Regions from separate parts of the Anaerobacillus sp. CMMVII genome, predicted to be linked through region 1. Evidence: riboswitches for the same ligand, from Rfam matches in the RefSeq annotation. Region 1 holds a riboswitch; each other region holds the start of a gene.
The links. Region 1 has a riboswitch for cyclic di-GMP ahead of H1D32_RS08420 (hypothetical protein). Riboswitches for the same ligand answer to the same signal wherever they lie in the genome.

Region 1 (5,726 bases):
ACACAATCATCGTCAGTTACGAATCTATCAGCCATCTCAACTAAATTTTCACGAGTATCTCGGTGTTTTGGAGAATACTTTTCAAGGTCTTCGAAATTAATTTGATACTGACTTAAGGCCATACTTAATTCCAATATTTCTTCTACTAGATCGTTGGTTTGTTTTTCTTTTTCGAATTGCTGCAGCGACTTCTCTACTTCAAATGGAGATTCAACGTTATCTTCATAATACTCGTTCATCGATAAGTGCTTTTCATTCTTTCTTTTCTAAAAAAGTCAATCAAGTCTCGTTTAATAAGTAAGTAAACATAATTTAGGAAGGTTCTTCCTTTGATTGCATCATACGTATCAATCGCCTTGTTTAAAGCAATCAAGCCAATGCTAGCCTCTTCTTCGCTCAGCTCACAAACTTCTTACAAATGTGGCCAACAGTATTGAGCACGTAAGGCTTGTAATGAGCAATTAATCGTTCGCGAACGAGATCATCTCCATTTTGGGCACTGGTGTTGCTTCAATGACCTCAATGTTTTCCATCCCCCACGCCTCCTTTATCAAACTGACATTGCTATCTATAATACTATCGCTTGATAAAGGATTTAATTCAAGTGAAATGGGCTGTTACATTTAATTACCAACATTTTAAATAGGTAGGGCTAATGAACTATTGATACGACCTAACAAGTAAAATGATCATATCGTATATTTTTAAAAAAGAGGCTAGAGACTGTGATATATTAGATAATAATACTTATAAGCAAACGATTGTCACTGCAAAAACAGTAAAAAAGAACGATGAAAGAGATTGACTGAGTGCTAAGGATTATCTTCAGTTAGTTAGTTTTTCCATTTAGCTTTTTCTACGGCACGTTTTGCTTTTTCAGCTCCTTTTTCTTGAGCTTTATTCGCCTTTTTAAGCCTTTCTCTGCTTTTTCATTTGCTTTTTTCATCGCTTTTTTCATCGCTTTTTCTGAGCGTTCCTCATGCTTTTTTCACTTTTTTGTCTGCTTGATATTGTTTCTTTCAGCTTTTCAATCGCTTTTTCTAAATGCTTTTCGCTTTGCTCTGTTTCATCCTCTTTTGCTTCAACAAACTCATTCTCACTAAGTAATCTCTTCTAATTTTCTTTAGTTCCTGCTTCCAACGCTTACCGGCTTTCAGCATGGCTCGCTCTTGGTTTTTAGGGGCTTTTCTAATTCCCAGCCTTCAACGCTTGCTCTGGTAAATGGTCACGCTCTAGTAGCGCGATTAAACTGACTTCTTTTTTCTATAATTTCATTAATGATTCTCTAAGTTCGTTTACGTCTTCACCTGCTTCTTCTGCAGAAGCCGTTACATTTTCAGTAGCTGTAACTACCTCAATAAAATCTGTAACTAAATGTTCAATCTCCTCTTCATTACCTTCAGTTGCCACTTCCTCTAAAACGATTAGGCGTCTTTCAGCAAATTCATCATGAAGTAGAACCTTTTCAACTTCATCCTCAGTTAAGTCTGCTGTCGCTTGTTCAATTAATCCAATTGTTTCATATAAATCTGATGTAATGTCCAAGCTACTATCATTGTTTGCCAATACCGTTCCCCACCTCGCTAAACCACCTACTAGGACCAATGTTGATACGACTTTTTTCATGCTCTTAACCACTCCCTGTTGCATTAATAAAATTTAATATTTTCACGAAAAGTCTCAATTTTATCTAGGTTCGCTTCATACGTTTCATTAGGCGTCAACACCGTAATAATCACATACCGATCAGGTTTTTCTTCAACCCATACTTGAGTTCTAATGCTTTCCTTGTCTGTTCGTTTTCCACGAAATGAAATTCAGACCTTCACCGATTACTGTTACTTCTCCTGCACCAGCGAGTAGCTGTTTCTTTATTTCTGACACTCTATAAGCTTTAGGAATAACTGAAATAATTGCCACTAGCTTCTCGCTGTTGAACTGGACATTTTTAGCAGTCTCTTTCTCAATTTGCCAACCATCTGCTGTTTCAATATAGATACCCCACTCGGAATTTTCATAAAAGTAATTCGAGGCATCCTGCTCGTTGTCGTTGGTATTCACTTGTTCTTCCGTTGCTTTGCTACAACCTACTAAAGCTAGGAAAATGATGATGAGAAATAAATGTACTGCCTTTTGACTCATAAAGCCACCTCAAATTCACTGAATATCTTATGGCAACTGGCTGACATAGGCTTCCCCTTAGTCCCTATAGCTTTGCGTCACCACCTTTCAATGGCTTTGCCTTTAACTTATTTTCTTGGTCTCGTTTATCTATACGGGAGATTTTTTATTTTTGAGGGGGAGAGAAATTTTTTTCGAAAAAATTTTAAGCACTCATTATAAGGTTGAGGTTATACGATACATGTAACCTAGAGAGTAATTAAAATTAATCGCTCGTTTCTAAAAGATTGTTGCTATTAGCTTTCGTAAAATCACAAAAGCCGGATTTTTACACAAAATACTAAGAATTCACCACTAATTTAGTAAGTATTGCTCTTTTCTTAATAAATTTATTGGGTGATTTCTTCATCTAAGGTATTTTTCCGATATTTTAGAGTAAAAGCAACAAGTTTTTTTGTGCGACGAGTAACCGCAGGAGCAATGTTTACGAAAAGAGCCTAAAATAAAAGGCACATAGATAAACTCTATGTACCCTTATGGTGCTACTTTCTTTTTTATATAACTTGCGAACCGCACCAAAAGCGATAAAGCCACCATTTATTGCCGCAAAAGTTCCAAGCAAAGCCAAGTTTGCTCCTGTTTCTTCATATTCATGATCATGTCCATCATCACCATGACCATGACCATGATCATCTTCGTCATCATGACCATGGCCCTTTTCTCTGACAGCCAAGGCGCGCTATCAACATCATGACCATCATCATCTTCATCACCATGAGCAAACACTTGAAGTGGTAGTATAAGTAGAAAAATGAAAAATAGTACTGAAATCATTCTATCTCTGTTTTTCATTCCTTCTCCTCCAATATTTTGTATTATATAAGCCAATTTCAAAATTCCAATAGATCAGCGACTAATTTAGTGGCGGGAAAATGGATGATGAAACTTTATTATTAATAGAATAAAGAGAATGTGTGAAGAAACTAACAAGAAAGTTTGGATAAATTGATACATTCCTGTGGCAATGTTTTAAACAAATCTTTTTATCTAGAATTTCGAGCTAGGGACATCCCAAAGCTTTCGAAAGTCGCTCCTACGGTACGAAAGATCAAGTCGAAGGCCTGTATCCTCTATTAGAATATTTTCACGGCGTTCTTGATAAAAATGTCTCTCTTATCTTCAAAAGTCGCCACCCATACAAACGATTTTCTGTAGCAAAGTAGTAGTTATCTCGTTCCGTTCCGAACGCATATTGTACATTCCTATTGCTAATCTCTTTTTCATGATGATTAATGTACAACTCACTATTTTCAACAAATTCAAGCATATCTTCAAATAACTTTGGCGGTAGCTCTACGAGATTCGTTTCTGAAATCCATACGATTGCGTAAGATCCCCTCTGGGTTTGGTATTCAAGTACATAGGCTTCATCGAGATCAACTTCATCGCCATGTAATTGGTTCATGATTGTTTTGCTTCTTCGCCTTCAATTTTATTTGTTAAATAATAAGCACCAATTGTATCGGGTATATGCCCATCATGTGTGAGCGACTCATCTGCCAAAAATAATGATGAAATTCCGACAACCATCGCAATAAAAGCTATGACGCCAAACGCTATGAATATCTTTTTCATTACTTCCCCTCATTTCATTAATCATTAGTAAACCTAGCTTTAACTTATAAATCTATCTATTAATAGTATAGACGAAAATTTATCGAGAAAATTTGAAGAAATTAAGACAATAATTTGGCGAATATGAAAAAAATAAAGGTTGTCTCATAAAACTTTGAGACAACCATTTTTTGGCTAGCTAGTTAATCGAAATTCCATTTGGGTAATAACCTACTTCAATTCTCGTTGTTTCTTCCAGAGTTTCTAGATCGACAACCGAAACAGTATCCTCAAACATATTTGTTACGAATGCATAGCGGCTATCTTTTGAGATAACAATGCCATGAGCGCCTTTTCCTAATTGAATTTCTTTAACAACTTCTAAGGTTTCAAGACTTACAATCGTAATTGTATCTGACGGAGCATCTTCACTCCCTTGGTTTGCTACGATCACATACCGGTTATCGTAGCTAGCGTACATTTGCACTGGCCCCACACCAGTATCAATTAGCTTCATTAATTCTTGTGTCGCAACATCAACGACAGCTAGTTGATTATCCAAATGCAAACCAACAAATGCATACTGACCATCATGTGAAATCCCTGTTTGAACAGCACCATTACCAACGACGACGCGGTTTACTTCTTCTTTGTTTCCAGATCAACAATGCTCATATCAGCACTTTTCATATTTGCGATAAAAACAAATTTTTGATCCACGGAAATGCGAAGACCATGTGGATATTCACCAACCGGAACCGTCGCTAATTCAGCACTCTCACGATTAATAATGGTTACCGTATTATCTCCAGAATTACTTACAACAACAATATTTCCATCCTGAGTCGTTGATACATGGGCAGGGTGATTACCTACCTCATACTCCTCTACCTTCTGTAATGTATTTAAATCATATGCAACTACCTTTTCTAGGTTGTCATCATGTCCATGACCATGTCCATGTCCGTCTTTCATCATGCGGCGGATTGATCGTAACCCAAACTAACTCTGTTTCAACATTGATTTCTACATTATGAGCCTGACCATCTAGCTCGATGATTTCTTGTCTTTGTTCTGGATAATAGATCAGAGATAATGTTTCATCTTTTTCGTTGGCTACCACAACAACGTAGCTCTCTTCTACTTCTACCCCTACCTCTATAGTCGGTTCTGTTTCAACTTCGGTCGCACCTTCGACCTTCTCTCTTGAATTGATCCCGTTTCTGTTTCCTCACCACATGCAGCTAAAATATTAAAGCTAAACTGCTATCGTAGTGAACCATCTCATTGATGTTTTCATTGTTAATGTCCCCCTTTAGTATGGTATGTCTTAAGTATAAAAAGAAGGAGCACGACTCGAAGTGAGAAGGTCACTCTGAGAAAAACGATTACCCACGTTGTCAATAATCCCTCAATCTTTCCACACAGTTTCTTGATAGTTTTTGGGTATTGCATGGAATGTCTCGTAATTTGTGAAATCAGTCGCACAGAACTCGTTTATGCCGCCGTTTTCTCCTAATTATTGTAAAATTCAGTCTCGTAAAACTCGTTTATGTACCAACTTCTCCTAATTATTGTAAAATTTAGTCTCGTAAAACTCTTTTATGTGCCACTTTCTCCTAATTATTGTAAAATTTAGTCTCGAAAAACTCGTTTATGTACCACTTTCTCCTAATTATTGTAAAATTTAGTCGCGTAAAACTCGTTTATGTACCAACTTCTCCTAATTATTGTAAAATTTAGTCGCGTAAAACTCGTTTATGTACCAACTACTCCTAATTATTGTAAAATTTAGTCTCGTAAAACTCTTTTGTGCCACTTTCTCCTAATTATTGTAAAATTTAGTCTCGAAAAACTCGTTTATGTACCACTTTCTCCTAATTATTGTAAAATTTAGTCGCATAAAACTCGTTTATGTACCAACTTCTCCTAATTATTGTAAATTTCAGTCACGTAAAACTCGTTTATGTACCACTTTCTCCTAATTATTG
Region 2 (5,726 bases), on a different contig from region 1:
TTTGTAATTGTGGTGATGGATCTCTGTGATAAGAATGTGGATCAATATCTTCCCCACTACTCAAAATTAAACCATCACACATAGATATCCAGTTCTTAGCCAACTCAATTGGACCAATTGGTAAAATCACGGGTAACCCACCACCTTGAATAACAGCACGAGCATACTTTTCATGTACATGAACACTAGGGATGTTTTTATGTCGTTCGATAGAACTTGATATGCCAATAATCGGCTTAGTAATAGGGTTCACTGTATGGTCTCCTTATCATCTTTCTAGATTTTCACAATATCTAGTTTTAACGAACACTTAGGTGGGGATACATAGCTTTTCTTTGATTAGACATATGGAGAATGTCCAACTCCCATAATTTTCACCTTTTCTCAAAAATAGGTACGCCTTGTACTTCGCCAATACCACCATTACCAAGAACTAAGACAAATGCTACAGGCCTATCTTTTAGCTTATGATACATATCAATCATTCCCTTTAAGGCTGGATTTGCTCTCGTCAAACTCATAACACCTGTAATGGTTATTCCATAGTAGTCTAGAAATTCAGCTATTTGAATGCAATTATTTATCATTTTAAGTATTAAGTTTCTCAAATGATTCACATTCAAATACACGAAAGTAAAATTCATTAACTACTTAAAGCTGTTTAGCAAAAAATCAATAAAGAGTAAGCACCTTTTTGTTATGTAAAATGAGTTTTCTATGGATATCGATTGACTCGTTTTTTTTCTAGATTTGATTAGAGAGTTGCACCCCTTCCTAATTCAGTTATTTTTTCAGCATATATGATGCTAGTCATAGTTCACCTCAAGATTGTTTTTATTATAAAATTTATAAAATATCCCAAAGAAGAAGCACAAATAGACTGTCAATGTTTATACATTAATTTACTACCAGTTGAGTAGAAAATTGTTTTTTGAGGTGGAGTGGTCTTAATCAACTATTAAAAATCGAAAAAAACTAGCTCAATAGCTAGTTTTTTACTGACACTGCCTTCTACAGTGTTATTAACCTAAAAGATTATGAAAGACTTTCTGAGTTCTCCAAAGACAAGATTTTTTCAAATTCCATCGCATTTACAGGTTTTAAAAATAAGTAACCTTGTCCAAAAGTGCAATTAAACTGGGTTAATTTGCTGGCTTGTTTTTCTTGTTCAATTCCTTCCGCAATTACTCTAAGGTTTAAGTTTAACCCTATATCAATGATTGCTTTCACTATAGAGTGATCTGCAGTATTCGAAACATCATCAATAAATATTTTATCAATCTTTATCGTATCAATCGGTAATTCTTTAAGAATATGCAAAGAAGAATAACCAGTACCAAAATCATCAATTCCAGTTTTGACGCCAAGGTCTCTTAATTCTTTTAATACTTTTATCGACTCTTTGACATTTTGCAAAATACTCTCGGTAATTTCCAGTTCTAAGTATGAAGGATCGAGACCAGTTTCCAATAAAACATTTTTCACAGTTTTTATAAAATTACTATGTTGGAATTGGCGAACGGAAACATTTACTGAAACAAAAACAGAAGGGTGACCCGCTTTTTGCCAAGCCAAGTTTTGAGTACAAGCCGTCTTTAATACCCACTCACCAATTGAAACAATTTGCCCTGTTTCTTCTGCAATTGGAATAAATTCTGTTGGAGAAATTGAACCGATTTCTGGATGCTGCCAACGTATCAACGCTTCTATCCCAATCATTTTACTTGTCTGTAAATCCACAATCGGCTGATAATGAAGCAATAATTGGTTTTTTTCGATCGCTTTTCGTAAATCATTTTCAATTTTCACTTTCCTTGAGAGTGTTTCATTTAGTTCTTTATTATAGAAACAATAATCATTACTACCATTCTCTTTTGCCAAATACATCGCTGTATCAGCCATTTTAAATAATTGTTCACTACTCTTACCGTTGTCAGGAAATAAGCTTATCCCAATACTTGGTGTGATTGTAATATCATGGTTGTCAATGATAAAAGACCTCGTGAATTGTTTAAGAATGGTTTCTGCAACAACCATACAATGTTTTTCAGTCTTACCTGGGAGGATAATAACAAACTCGTCCCCACCTATTCTATAAAACCAATTATTTCCCTCAATACTTAATTTCAAACGCTCCGAAACAGCTATTAGTAACATATCTCCTGTATAATGACCAAGGGTGTCATTCACATATTTAAAACGATCCAAGTCAAATAGTATTAAACCGACGCTATCATTAGATCGTTTAGCTCTCTCCATTAACTTAGACAAATCGTCATTGAACTTTGCGCGATTTTTTAATCCAGTTAAAGAGTCGTGATAAGCCAAATACTCAAATTCACTCATTAAATTTTTATTTTTCTTCATAATAAATAGTTGACGGATAATGATCATCAGGAAAGCTAGACTTAGGCCGATGATTAAAGCATTTAAGTTTCCTAGATAGCTATGAAGGACAAAAAATAATAATATAATTGCACTACCATAAGGGAAAAGCGACTCATGGTTTTCAATCTTATTTTGAAACTTCCATGTATCTTCAGTCGTGTTTTTCTGAGCATATAGAGCAGCGAATCCAATAAACATTATCGCTATTACCCAAAAAGAGTCAATATAACTTCCTGCTCTGTAACTATCTGTAACTAATAAATACAGAAAAGAAGAATCAGCCAAAATCTGAAAGAAGAATGCAACAACAAGAAAAAATACGAGTTTTCTTTCTTTAGTATACTTAGAAAGGTAATATAAATATGTAATTAGAAACAAGATACTCAGGTCAGTAACTGGATAGGATATCGTTAAAATCCTAGCAAGAAAGGAATTATCCCAAAGAAGCCAAATCGGCTTAATCAGGTAATGAATACTAATACCGATAGCCACTGTCATAAACACGACCAAATTAAATAGATAGGGACTATTGGAAACGGAGGTACTAATTGTTTTTGTTTTATACGTTAAGCCAAGTAAAAAGAAAATATAACCTAGGACCCATAACAAGTAAGAGGTATTAGAGAAAAACGTAATTCCGTTTATCATTAGTGAATAAAACCAAAGTAAGTTTGCACTAACATTAAAAAGGATTCCCAAGCCAAGAAGTAACCAAAAAGTCCTTTTTTCACCAGTTGACTTTTGAAACGCTCTTGCAATCCAAAAAAAACTGATTATACTCCCAATCACCGGAAACACAACAGCTCCAATTGTTCTCAGCCATTCATCTTCTTTAAAGAGAAAGCTCCAACCGAAAAATACTAGGACATTAATAATAGGAATAAGTACCGCGATTCGTCCTGTTGTAATCATCGTAATCCCCCACAGTTTTCCAAAATCAAAACAAAAAGCTATCTCTTAGAGAAATAACTTTAGCCCGGTTATCCCTTGGTAACCCAGCCACCTTAGGTATTTCAACCTTTAGGTCTGAAGCTTTGCGTCCTCCCTTTTCAGTGAGTTTGCTCTTTATATGAAACTATATCTAAACATTACAAATTTCTTAGTTTAATAGCAGTTGGTAGCATGAACTAATCTAGTTTTAAATCGTTTTACTATGTTTAGTTTACCATATAATGAAACAATTACATTGTATTTTTGGTGAATTGCGTCGAAAAAAGTAACGTAGGGTACCCAATAAAAGGGGTCTGACCCCCACTGCGTTAATGCTTTAGTGCAGCGGGGGTCAGACCCCTTTATTAATAACCATCAATTAGGCATTCTATCGTCTGTTGAACGGTACTCAAGATTTGATCCCATTTTTCTTTTAACGGTTCGCTAAGGCCGATATGAAATTCAATCCGATAAGGTTCTATGCCGATAAGGAACCCTTTTAGAGTTTCTCTTTGATGATATAAAACTTGAAATAAATGAAGATTATGAGGAGATATATCAAGTGGTTTGCTCTCGTGCAAGTTGGCAAGAGAAAAAACCTTCAAGTCTCCAGGTTCTCCGCCTGAACAAACAGCATCAACAATAATAATAAAAGTTGCTCCTTCTATTTGTTTCAAACAGTAGTCAATATCTGCTTCGCCAACTACATATGAAATACTTGTATTTACGTTTACTTTGCTTAGCTCATCTACAAGATAAATTCCAATCCCGTCATCCATCATTAATTGATTGCCAATTCCTAGCACAATAATCCTTTCCATTAAAACACCTTTATTGTTTTCACTTGTTTTCCTGGACTATAGACATGTGTAGCACATGACATACATGGATCAAAAGATCGCAGAATTCTACCGATTTCTGCAGGATTGTCAGGGTCTTCGATCGGTGTGCCTATTAAAGCCTCTTCAGCGACTCCTCTAAATCCATTATTATCTCTAGTCGAAAAATCCCACGTGGACGGAGTGATAATCTGATAGAATGATAGTTTTTTCTCATTAATTTTTAGCCAGTGTCCAAGTGCTCCTCTAGTTGTATCAACTAAGCCTCTACCACTAGCTGTACCGGGAATTTCATATTTTTTTTGTAAGTTTATATCTGGAATGATTTGCTGCAATAGTACCTTCATGATTTCGGCAATCTTCTTTGCTTCTAATGCTCTAGCTATGGTCCGATCCATAGCAGAAATTCCATGATTATAGCTTCCACTTAATATTAATCTAGCTAAAGGACCAACCTCAAAAGGTAGGTTATTATACCTTGGTGCCTTCACCCATGAATACGCCTTTTTTTATTCATATCAGGCTCTGGTACTGTTGTTTCAGGATGATATACATTTTCGTTTGATGAGTAATAAGAGTAATCAATTTTTTCTTGTATTTTCGTTTCGTCAAACGTCTCAACAGCCAAAGGCGTTGAGACAAGTGGGTCAACATATAGCGTACCTAGCTCTTTATAATTGTTAAATGATCCATAAGTAAGTAAATTTCCATATCCACCACCCAATCTGAAATAGTCTTGATAATAATTGGCAATGTCATATACATCTGGAATCATTTTTTCATCAATAAACGAAGTAATTTTTTGCAAGGTAGAGTCGAGATGGACCACTTTTTCAGCTGTTGCTTGGGTGGTAATTCCACCGATAAACACACCATGATTATGAGGTGCTTTCCCTCCTAAAACTGCAAGCATTTGATGTGCTGATCGACTTATTTCAAGTGACTCAAAAAAATGACGAGATATTCTTTCGTTTATTGCCTTGGGTAATCGGAAATCATCGTGATCAGAATCAAAAAGCGGGTTTTGTTCAATTTTTACAAAATCAGGAACCGTATACTGATAAAAATGACGGATATGATTTTGTAAAAACTCACAGCAATGAATAATGTCTCGAAGATATCTCCCTTGTTCAATAGGTTCAATCTTGAGAGCATCCTCTAAAGCAAGTGATGATGCCATCGAGTGTGCTGCTGAACAAATTCCACAAATTCGTTGTGTGAAATAAACCGCATCGAACGGACTCCTACCAACTAACATTTTTTCGAATCCACGAAACAGGTTTCCTTTTGTTTTCGCATCAACAACTTTATTTTGATCGACGATGACATCGATTTCCATGAAGCCGCTAATTCGAGTTAACGGATTTATGACAATTCTTCGTTTACTCATCCTCAACCACCCTCGTCGTATCGTAGCTAATAAATGGCGCCATTGCATCAGGAAAACCAAATTGAGAACAGCCAATACATGGGGTATCATCTCCGATTGGCCAATTCACATGACCATTCCACTGTCTTGTTGGACAATCCACTCTAGTCACTGGGCCTCGACAACCTAACTTAAATAAA
Region 3 (5,726 bases), on a different contig from region 1:
AATTCACTTCTCCTAACACCTGTTTCCCCTCATCAGTAGAACAACCGACAAGCATGTACTCATTTCCATCTTTCATATAAGGGTCAGAGCTATCTAAGCCATTAAATGAATGAGTCAGCTTTTGCAGATCTTTTTCGTGGATATTCCCTGCCATTTTTTCAACTTTATCATTGTTCATTACAGCAAAAGCTTCAAAGTGATTATGCTTTCGCAATTCTTCTTGAAACTGTTCGTATAGTTCACCATTTGTAAAATCTTGCTCACTCCATCGTAAAAGCTGATTTTTCAGCTGATCAATAAACATGGATGTTGTTAATGATAAATCCTCAGCCATTACTTCATCTAGTGCCTGCTGCTGGAGCATCGACATTTGACTTTGACCTTGATACTCACCATTTTCATGCACATTCGCATACCAAATGGCGATCACACCTATCATTACAATACTAAACAATGTAGCTAATCGGCGCATGATATTTTGACCTCCTTACGTATTCATACATACGTTTAGGATGTGCTTTACGATAAAAAAAATGTAGAATATAGAATGTAAAATAGTTTAGTTTTGCTCAAAGCATCACTAAACCAATTCTACATTCTATCTTCTACATTACTTAACGCATGCCAGACCTTCAGCCTTAATTTCCTTTAGCCTCCCAGCCCCAATCCCATTCACTCGCGTTAAGTCATCAATCGACTTAAAAGGACGTAGTTGAAGGATTTGCTGAGCACGTTCTTCGCCAACATTCGTGATCCGTTGCAACTCTTCTATAGAAGCAGTGTTAATATCAATACTCGGACCCGCTGAAACTTTCGGTACTGGTTCAGCTTTTTCTATTTTCCCTACTTTTTTTACTTGTGCATCGACGGTATAGGAAACACCATCTGTTGTCACAATGATCGTCCCATTATCTGGCGTACCATAAACTGGGATATCCATTGCTACAAGCCTTTCAATTACTTCGGCGTGAGGATGCCCATATGAATTATCTACACCCGCTGAATAAATCGTTACTTCAGGATTGACGGCTTTGATAAACCTATCTATATTTGATGTACTAGAACCGTGATGCCCCAACTGAAAAATCTGTGCCTGAACGGGTTCTTTTCTTGCAAGCATGGCTTCTTCCGTCTGTCTTTCAGCATCTCCAGTAAACAAAATTGAAACCTCTCCAAACGTGGTTACGAGTCCAATACTCCCTTCATGAAAGTCACCCGAAAGTTTGCTTGGGTTTACTACCTTAATCCGTAGTGAACCAATATCAAATTGTTCACCTGCTCTAGGTTCGTAGTAATCGACATCATGATCTAAGATCGCACTCAAAACACGATCGAAGGTTTGGGTTGTATGAGCATCACCAGACATCCACACTTCTTTCACTGTAAAAGCTTCGATCACTTTATCAATCTGACCAATATGGTCAGCATGAGGATGTGTTCCCACAACTAAGTCTATCTCGCTTACTCCTACAGATTGTAAATAAGGAACCACATCATTACGTTCATGTCTACCTGCATCAATTAAAACTGTAAAGTTTGGCCCCATTAACAGCGTCGCATCACCTTGACCAACGTCAATAAAATGAATCGTAGCTTCCCCCGTAACAGCAATCCGTTTCTCATCAACCTCTTCAACTTCACCCTCTTCTTCAATCTGTTCAACTACTTCTTCAACGTTCGGCGGTTCAATTGGTACTATTGATTGTTGTTCACTGCAACCAACCAAAATGAAACTTAGACATAGAACGGGAAAAAAAGTTTTCTTTTTCACTAAAAATAACAGTGCAATACTTACGAATAAAATCCAGAAACTAATATTGATCTTCTCCCTTCAAAAATAAACAGCTTTTCTTAGGATAACAAAAAACAAGAAAAATAGTTAGGAAAAAGCTGTGTTTCGAATTGTAAACAAAATAAGTTTTCTACATTTTAATCGCTTTACCTACATATATTTACAGATAAAATGTTCTACCACGACAACCCTTAATAGTCCTTTCTTCCCACATGTCGAAACCATAGGTAAATAGACCCATGAGGTTTAAATATTTTACTTTTATTTGTCAAATTGTTATTTTATGTTAGTTACATATTTCTACACAAGATATTGTGATCAAGCCTTATACTACAGGAAAAGGGAAAACAAAGTCATATAAATACAAAATGATTTTTCGCAATTTTCAATAAAGGGCAAACTTAATGAAAATTAAGGACGCAAAGTCACAGGTCTAATGGTCGATATCGAACAATGATGGCTGGGCTGCTTGAGATACGGAAAGTATTTTAGGAGGAATCTTGCTTGGATCATATTGTTCGTGAAAACCTTGATCAAGAATGGGTAGAATTAATGAAAGAAGCGATTGGTATAGGTATTAGTATTGATGAAGTAATGGAATTTCTTCTAGAACACAAATAAGTTACGTACATAAGATTTTAAAAGACAAAAGTGATCGTCGATAGTTTTTATCGGCATCGCTTTTTTTCTTGGATATTACCGAACAAATGCGCATAAATAGTATATAAGAAACACTTACTCCATTTCATTCTTTTACATTCAACTAGAGGAGGTCTTCCATATGTTCTCTTTTCCAAAAACGATGATCAAGAAAACAAAAGAGACCTATCACCGCTGTTTATATGTTTATAACTATCATCTTTATAAAGACTGTTTAGACAATGAAACGAGAATTAAATACTATAAAAAAGCAGCGTATCATCGCAAAGAGATGAAATACTAAACAAAAAAACAAACACCTACATTTTTATGTAGATGTTTGTGAATGGACAACCTCCATTTGTTTACTAAGTAAATTGCTAAACATACTTCGCTTTTCTTTGGCAAGCTGGTTAAACCCACCCTGTTGAATAATCTCACCTTCATTTAAAACAACCACTTGGTCGGCATTTCGAATAGTCGAGAGTCGATGAGCAATGACAACAATTGTCATCTTCCCTTTTAACCGTTCTAAGGCCTCTTGGATCTTCGACTCATTTTCCGTATCAAGCGCACTCGTTGCCTCATCTAATACAAGAATAGAAGGCTTACGTAAAATCGCCCGCGCTAAAACAATCCGCTGTCGTTCTCCTCCAGATAGGCGAATGCCACGATCACCGATTAACGTATCCAAACCCTCTGGAAGCTTTCGAACAAATTCAGCCGCCGAAGAAAATTCCAATGCCTCCCACATCTCCGCTTCACTAGCATTCGGTGCAACTAATTGCAAATTCTCGCGAATGCTTTCATTGAAAAGGAATGGGTCTTGGGGTACGTATGAGATTGCACGTCTAAGTGATTGCAAATTCGAGCTAGTTAATGGTTTGCCATCAATGAGTAGCTCTCCGCTCTCAAGTTGGTTCAGCCCCATCAATAAATCTATTAGGGTACTCTTCCCTGCTCCAGAAGGACCAACGACTGCGGTCATTTGGTTGGCTGGGATGAATGCGTTGATACTTTTTAAAGCAAATTTAGATTCGTTACGATTGTAGCGAAACGAGACATCACGGCATTCCATACCTCGATGTACTTGAAGCGGTTGCACAGCTCCTCCACTAACAAGCGTAAATTCTCTAGCATTCCTACACTCCTCTTGCAAAGCAATCACTGCTTTTAATGCTGGGATCGTTGTAGCAATTTGTTCTAAAGATGCTTGAATACCAGCCACTCTTGGCCATAACCTAGAAAAAATAACGATAATTAGCATTAGCTGAGCTGCTTGAGCGTTAAACAGGTTAACTGCTAAAAATATAAAACCTGCAATTAAAACAGATGAAGCTATTTTATAGTACAATTGTGATTTTGTTTTTAACCTCGTATACTCAATTTGTTCTTCTTCCATGCTTTTCGTGACCTTATGAAACCACTGCATTCTTGACTCTTCTAATGTATTACTTTTAATATCTTTAATTCCGTTAATTTGATCAGTGACTCCACCTAAATAATTCTTCCCTAACGTAAATTGCCTATTTCCGAGCTCAAGAGAGAGTTTTAAAAACTTACGGTTAAATAAAAGTAGAATTAAGCCAGAAGCTAATACAAATGTTGTAATCGTTGGTGACAACCAAAAAGCTAGTACAACTTGGATACACGTAAAAATTAACGAAGCAAGAAATTGTAAGAACGAATGAGTACCCGCACCTGCTCTTGCTATTTCAGCAGTCATTAAATGAATTAGATCAGACTTTCGATTTTTAATATAAAATCCCCAATCTGCATGTAGCAAAGCATCATAGGTTTTCACTCGTAGATGTCTAAAGAAACCGTGTTGAATAATAGATCCTTTTATGGCTATCTGTCGTTGGAGTAAATTTTGACCTATAACTATAAGAACGAATAACCCCAGGATGATAGACAGCCCTACTGATAATGGATTTGACTGAAGAAAATCAAAAATACCTACTAATGGTGTTCCTGTAGGATCAATATCAACAAGCCCACTCATACTTATCATCGGGATTAATAGCAAAATCCCAACTCCATCTAGTAAGCTAATAAACAGCATCGCTAGGAGGTTAATATAAAGAATTTTACCGGCATAGGCATGGATTTGTCTTAAAAAATAAACAATGTGTTTCAATTTTATTGCCTCCTAAGATAACGCATGCTTCCTCGTTTTTCTCCAGACCCATAAAAAAGGACGTAGTGGAAAATATAAGAAATGTAATTTTTTCGGTAATGGTAACGTCTCCGCATCCTCTGGATAAGGATAAAGAAAACTTAAAATAAATAGTACTTTTTGCTGAAATGACATTAAGGAAAATAAGTACCTTTTATGATAGCGTGAAACCTCTTCAGGAACAGGATCGGTGTGTAAATTCACCATTTTTTGGAGATAAAACATTGTATCCTGAGCTAACTTCTTAGGACGCTCACCATTGATTAGCTGCTTCATTTCTCGAGTGAGGTTCGTATTAAATAAATGTGCTGCTAAAATAATTGCTTTCCCTGCCACTTGTTGATAATGGTATTTCGTAAGTAATTGAGTTAGTCGGCGATTGTTTAAATCTTTTTGTAGAAGCTGATGAATATCCTGTAACCACCTCAAACGGGACCAGCCATGACGGGCACCATGTGTAATGAGGAAGAGAAACAAATCTTCCTTACCTAAATAAAAAACCGGTTTTGTTGTTAATGAACTAGTGTTTTTGTGCTTCCATAGCTCATCAAAGGTCTGTTCTTTCCCTGGACCAGGGTGTAAACGCCAGTGAATTTCTAATTTAATCCCCTTCTGAGGATGATAGTATGTAACGTGATGATGCCGCCAGCGCCAATCGTTCAATACAGTTTTTATGTAATCATCCTTCACATAACCTAACTCGATTAAAAGTGCTTCTGCCTGGCCAAGCTTATCAATGGGAATGAGAAAATCTAAATCGCAAGAAGTTCGAAGTGATAGGTCACCATACAGATAATGAGCTAGTACTGGACCCTTTAGAAACAGAAGACGAATATCTTGCTTCAAAAACAGCTCGCTAACCGTTTCCATTTCTCCACATAGATGAAGCATTTGAAATGTGTTCCTCTTATAATGGTTACTTAGCGTTTGAATTACATGTTCTGGAATAATAGAATTATTAACCTTTTTAAGTTTTGAGTAGAGAATGGGATAGAGACGATGATGGTAGGCAAGCTCAATCAATAAATCCCAATTGATACTTTCGAAGGCTTCCTCACGGACTTCTTCATTTTTTAACAAAGCTAAGATGAGGGATAATTCCTTTGTCACAGTAGT

Region 2: it holds a riboswitch for cyclic di-GMP, as region 1 does, so the genes downstream of both, H1D32_RS16960 (putative bifunctional diguanylate cyclase/phosphodiesterase) here and H1D32_RS08420 (hypothetical protein) in region 1, are expected to answer to the same signal.
Region 3: it holds a riboswitch for cyclic di-GMP, as region 1 does, so the genes downstream of both, H1D32_RS10690 (anti-repressor SinI family protein) here and H1D32_RS08420 (hypothetical protein) in region 1, are expected to answer to the same signal.

What each region holds. Positions count from the first base shown of each region.
Region 1 is NZ_JACEHK010000003.1:233,580-239,305, forward strand. Features, by position in the region: gene H1D32_RS08410 (hypothetical protein) at 1-239, opposite strand, end outside; gene H1D32_RS25345 (sigma factor) at 236-400, opposite strand; gene H1D32_RS08415 (DUF5667 domain-containing protein) at 1,264-1,626, opposite strand; gene H1D32_RS08420 (hypothetical protein) at 1,777-2,142, opposite strand; cyclic di-GMP riboswitch class I at 2,171-2,253, opposite strand; gene H1D32_RS08425 (hypothetical protein) at 2,719-2,973, opposite strand; gene H1D32_RS08430 (hypothetical protein) at 3,266-3,586, opposite strand; gene H1D32_RS08435 (hypothetical protein) at 3,583-3,756, opposite strand; gene H1D32_RS08440 (YncE family protein) at 3,935-4,297, opposite strand; gene H1D32_RS08445 (YncE family protein) at 4,375-4,713, opposite strand; gene H1D32_RS08450 (hypothetical protein) at 4,676-4,858, opposite strand.
Region 2 is NZ_JACEHK010000013.1:75,057-80,782, reverse strand. Features, by position in the region: gene H1D32_RS16970 (gamma-glutamyl-gamma-aminobutyrate hydrolase family protein) at 1-253, opposite strand, end outside; gene H1D32_RS16965 (hypothetical protein) at 375-608, opposite strand; gene H1D32_RS16960 (putative bifunctional diguanylate cyclase/phosphodiesterase) at 1,036-3,300, opposite strand; cyclic di-GMP riboswitch class I at 3,375-3,461, opposite strand; gene H1D32_RS16955 (hydrogenase maturation protease) at 3,684-4,139, opposite strand; gene H1D32_RS16950 (nickel-dependent hydrogenase large subunit) at 4,139-4,648, opposite strand; gene H1D32_RS16945 (nickel-dependent hydrogenase large subunit) at 4,645-5,547, opposite strand; gene H1D32_RS16940 (hypothetical protein) at 5,540-5,726, opposite strand, start outside.
Region 3 is NZ_JACEHK010000008.1:9,727-15,452, reverse strand. Features, by position in the region: gene H1D32_RS10700 (S8 family peptidase) at 1-472, opposite strand, end outside; gene H1D32_RS10695 (MBL fold metallo-hydrolase) at 611-1,726, opposite strand; cyclic di-GMP riboswitch class I at 2,177-2,265, shown strand; gene H1D32_RS10690 (anti-repressor SinI family protein) at 2,297-2,413, shown strand; gene H1D32_RS10685 (hypothetical protein) at 2,574-2,735, shown strand; gene H1D32_RS10680 (ABC transporter ATP-binding protein) at 2,760-4,571, opposite strand; gene H1D32_RS10675 (nucleotidyltransferase domain-containing protein) at 4,584-5,726, opposite strand, start outside.